2 regions of the Pseudomonas promysalinigenes genome follow, and region 1 is predicted to be linked to the other one. Evidence: predicted binding sites of a transcription regulator. Region 1 holds the regulator's gene; the other holds the start of a gene.
The links. Region 1 encodes sigma-54, which starts transcription at its own class of promoters, with help from an activator protein. Its sites were predicted from a motif close to ANTGGCATNNANNTTGCTNT; they were not measured.
Positions count from the first base shown of each region.

Region 2: flgB (flagellar basal body rod protein FlgB) is a predicted target of sigma-54. The motif match lies at 1,402-1,421, and genes of this name have one in related genera.

Region 1 is NZ_CP077094.1:4,051,940-4,054,142, reverse strand. Features, by position in the region: gene ptsN (PTS IIA-like nitrogen regulatory protein PtsN) at 1-28, opposite strand, end outside; gene hpf (ribosome hibernation-promoting factor, HPF/YfiA family) at 41-349, opposite strand; gene HU725_RS18415 (RNA polymerase factor sigma-54) at 428-1,921, opposite strand; gene lptB (LPS export ABC transporter ATP-binding protein) at 2,096-2,203, opposite strand, start outside.
Region 2 is NZ_CP077094.1:3,526,745-3,528,947, forward strand. Features, by position in the region: gene flgD (flagellar hook assembly protein FlgD) at 1-484, opposite strand, end outside; gene flgC (flagellar basal body rod protein FlgC) at 500-943, opposite strand; gene flgB (flagellar basal body rod protein FlgB) at 947-1,354, opposite strand; gene cheR (protein-glutamate O-methyltransferase CheR) at 1,656-2,203, opposite strand, start outside.

The DNA of each region.
Region 1 (2,203 bases):
GGGTCAGGATGGTTTCAAGTCGGATCATGGATGAGAGGGATCAGCGAGCGGCTGCACCTTGCAGCAGGCTTTGCTGTTTTTCCTTGTGTTTTTTCAGTTGGCGGTCGAGCTTGTCGGCCAAGGCATCGATTGCTGCATACATGTCTTCGTGTTCGGCGTTGGCAACCACTTCACCGCCTGGAATCTGCAAGGTCGCTTCGACCTTTTGCTGCAGCTTCTCGACTTTCATGATGACCTGCACGTTGGTGATCTTGTCGAAGTGACTCTCCACGCGCGCGAGCTTTTCGAGCACATATTCACGCAGTGGCTGGGTGACTTCTACATGCTGTCCACTGATATTGACTTGCATACAGCTTCTCCTTTATTGCCCGTGCATAAAGAGGCAGGACTTGCACCTGCCCCACAAACGCTATGGCTCAACCAGGCGCTACATCAGTCGCTTGCGCTCGCTCGACGGTGCGATGCCGAGAGACTCGCGGTACTTGGCGACGGTGCGACGGGCTACCTGGATGCCTTGTGCCTCCAGTAAACCAGCGATCTTGCTGTCACTCAATGGCTTTTTCTGATTTTCCGCCGCAACCAGTTTTTTGATGATCGCGCGGATAGCCGTGGACGAGCATTCTCCGCCTTCGGCGGTGCTGACGTGGCTTGAGAAAAAGTATTTCAGTTCGTAGATGCCGCGCGGGGTGTGCATGAACTTCTGCGTGGTCACCCGCGAAATGGTCGACTCGTGCATGCCCACTGCTTCGGCGATGTCGTGCAGGACCAGCGGTTTCATCGCTTCGTCGCCGTGGTCGAGGAACCCGCGTTGATGCTCGACGATCTGGGTGGCGACCTTCATCAGCGTTTCGTTGCGGCTTTGCAGGCTCTTGATGAACCAACGCGCCTCTTGCAGCTGGTTGCGCATGAATGTGTTGTCAGCGCTGGTATCGGCGCGGCGCACGAAGCCGGCGTATTGCGGGTTCACGCGCAGGCGCGGGATCGCTTCCTGGTTCAGTTCCACCAGCCAGCGTTCGCTGTCCTTGCGCACGATCACGTCGGGTACCACGTATTCCGGCTCGCTCGACTCGATCTGCGAGCCCGGGCGCGGGTTTAGGCTCTGCACCAGCTCTATCACCTGACGCAGCTCGTCTTCCTTGAGCTTCATGCGGCGCATCAGTTGGCTGTAATCGCGGCTGCCGAGCAGGTCTATGAAGTCGGTCACCAGGCGCTGGGCTTCGCTCATCCACGGGGTGCTGGCCGGCAGTTGGCGCAATTGCAGCAGCAGGCACTCGCCCAACGTGCGGGCAGCGACGCCGGCCGGTTCGAACTGCTGGATGCGGTGCAGCACTGCTTCGACTTCGTCGAGCTCGATGTCCAGTTCTGGGTCGAAGCCTGCGCAGATTTCTTCGAGGGTATCTTCCAGGTAGCCCTGGTTATTGATGCTGTCGATCAGGGTGACAGCTATCAGGCGGTCAGTATCGGACATCGGGGCCAGGTTCAGCTGCCACAGCAGGTGGCTCTGCAGGCTTTCGCCGGCCGATGTTCGGGTAGTGAAATCCCACTCGTCGTCGTCATTGCTTGGCAGGCTGCTGGCGCTGGTCTGGTAGATATCTTCCCAGGCGGTATCGACCGGCAACTCGTTGGGGATTCGCTCGTTCCATTCTGCGTCTTCCAGGCTTTCGGCACTGCTGGTGCTTTCCTGGAAGCTAGTCTCCTGAACTTCGGCGGCTGGCTTGTTCTCGGCGTTGTCCGCCATGGGGTCGCTGTTGTCGAAGTCGTCGCCGTCTTCCTGACGTTCGAGCATGGGATTGGATTCCAGCGCCTCCTGGATTTCCTGTTGGAGGTCCAGGGTGGAGAGCTGAAGCAGACGGATGGCCTGTTGCAACTGCGGGGTCATCGTCAGTTGCTGGCCCATTTTTAGGACGAGCGATGGTTTCATGGCTGGGGCTTAATACCTTGTTCGCCGGCGCGCATGCGCCATCCACTACACGAGGGCGCCGGGGCGCCAAATCAAGCAAGTTTTATGCCTTAAAATGTAGCGTTTGCCTAGAGCGCTGTAACAACTTAAGCCCCCACTGGGGCACAGTGCCAGTGCTCCAGGCAGAACCTGCGGTCAGAGTCGGAACTCGTGACCCAGGTAAACCTCCTTGACCAGGTCGTTGGCCAGAATGGTCTCGGCGTCACCCTCGGCGATCAGTTGACCGTCATTGACGATGTAGGC
Region 2 (2,203 bases), 530 kb from region 1:
CTTTCTGCTCGCCCACCTCGATGGTCTTGACGGTGTTGCCGTCCTTGTCTTTGACGGTGATCTTCGCCCCATCGATGGCCTGGGGTACGACGAACTGGCCATTGAAGCTATCGGCGGTGTCGACCACGGCCTTGTCGTTCTGCACGATCACCGAGCGCCCGACCAGCGAAGAAGCCTGCAGGGCCTGGGACGAGGCCATGGCACTGGTGATGTTGGTAACCGATTCATTGAGCGAGGTAATGCCTTCCAGGCTGCTGAACTGTGCCAACTGGGCGACGAACTCACCGTTGTCCTGCGGGTCGAGTGGGTTCTGGTGCTGCATCTGGGTCACCAGCAGCTGCAAGAACGCGTCCTTGCCCAGCGTGCTGTTGCCCGTCTGGGAAGTTGTGTCTGTGGCGGTTTTCTTGGTGGTACCGGTGCTTACACCCGAGGCCGCCAGCACGTCATTGAGGTTGACACCGGTGGTCGAAGTATCGATGGCCATCGTCGCGATTCCTTATCACTGACCCAGGGTCAGAACCTTCTGCATCATGTTCTTGGCGGTGTTCATCAGCTCGGCGTTGGTCTGGAACGCGCGGCTGGCCGAGATCATGTCAGCCATTTCTTCCACCACATTGACGTTGGGGTAGTAGACGTAGCCGTCCTTGTTCGCCGCCGGGTGGTTAGGCTCGTAACGCGCCTCCAGGTTGCTCTGGTCTTCGACGATGCCCTTGACCTGCACGCCCTGCCCCGCCTCGCCCTGATCCTCGAACAGCGACTGGCTGGTGCCGTTCTGTGCGTTCTGGAAGGTGGTGGCAAATACCGGGTGGCGAGCACGGTAGGTCTGGTCGATGCTCGAGGACACGGTTTCGGCGTTGGCGATGTTCGAGGCGACGGTGTTGAGGCGAGTGTTCTGCGCGCTCATGCCGCTGCCGGCGATGTTGAAAACACTGGAAAGGGACATGAATTACTCTCCGCGCAGGGCCGACACCAGCCCTTTGAATTTACTGTTGAGCAGGGTGAAGCTGGCCTGGAACCCGATGGCGTTTTCGGTGTAGTTCGATTGCTCGATCTGGGCATCCACGGTGTTCTGGTCCACCGAGGGCTGAGTTGGCACGCGGTACTGCAAGCTGTCGTCAGCCATTGCCAGCCCTTGGGCCTCGATATGCCGGCTATTGGTACGGTCCATGGCAAAGCGCCCGCTTTGCTGCTTCTGACTCTCGGCGGCAAGCACCGAAGAGAAGTCCAAGTCACGCGCCTTGTAGTTGGGTGTGTCGGCGTTGGCGATGTTGTTGGCCAACACTTCGGCACGCTGGGCGCGAAAACCCAGGGCTTTTTCGTGAATGCCAAGCGCCTTGTCGAAACTGATGCTCATAATCGGGTAAACCTTCGAAGGTTGGCCGGAATTTCGTTGAGCAAGTCATAGCAAGGGTTGTGCCAAAGACCTCAAACTGCGCAAACACTGGGCTGCGGTGTATTCAGCTGCTGGCCCGATGCCAGAAAAGCGGCAAAGTGCTTCCGCTTGGCGAGGGAAAAGCGGCAATTGAGGGGTGGCAAAAGCGGCAAATCAAAAATTTGACGTCAAACCGCAACGCCACGATTCGCGGGTTGAACCGCGAGAGGGCAGGCATGGGCAAATAAAAAAAGCCGGCAATTTGCATTGCCGGCCATCGCACTCACTTGGCCTGGTAGATGATACCGGGGCTGCACTGGACCATCTGGTAATGGTCTGGCAACCCGTTCAGCGCCTCCGAGGCACCTAGGAATAGATACCCCCCAGGCTTTAGGGTGCTGTGGATGCGCATCAGGATGTCCTTCTTCACCTGCGCCGAGAAGTAGATCAGCACATTACGACAGAACACGATATCGAACTTGCCCAGGCTCGCGTAACTGTCGAGCAGGTTGAAAGCGCGGAACTCGACTCGGCTACGGATGGCCGGCTTGACCGCCCACCGGCCGGGCCCTTTAGTGTCGAAATAACGCTGCAAGCGCTCCTGGGACAACCCACGAGCGATTGCCAGGCTATCGTACTCACCGCTTTTGCAATTGGTCAGCATCGAACCGGAAAGGTCGGTGGCGACAACCTGCGCCCCCATCTTCAACTGGCCAAGGTTACTGCGCTCGAATTCGTCGATCGCCATCGAGATCGAATACGGCTCCTGCCCCGACGAACAGGCCGCCGACCACATGCGCAGACGCTGGCCGGGGTTGTTCTTGATGAACT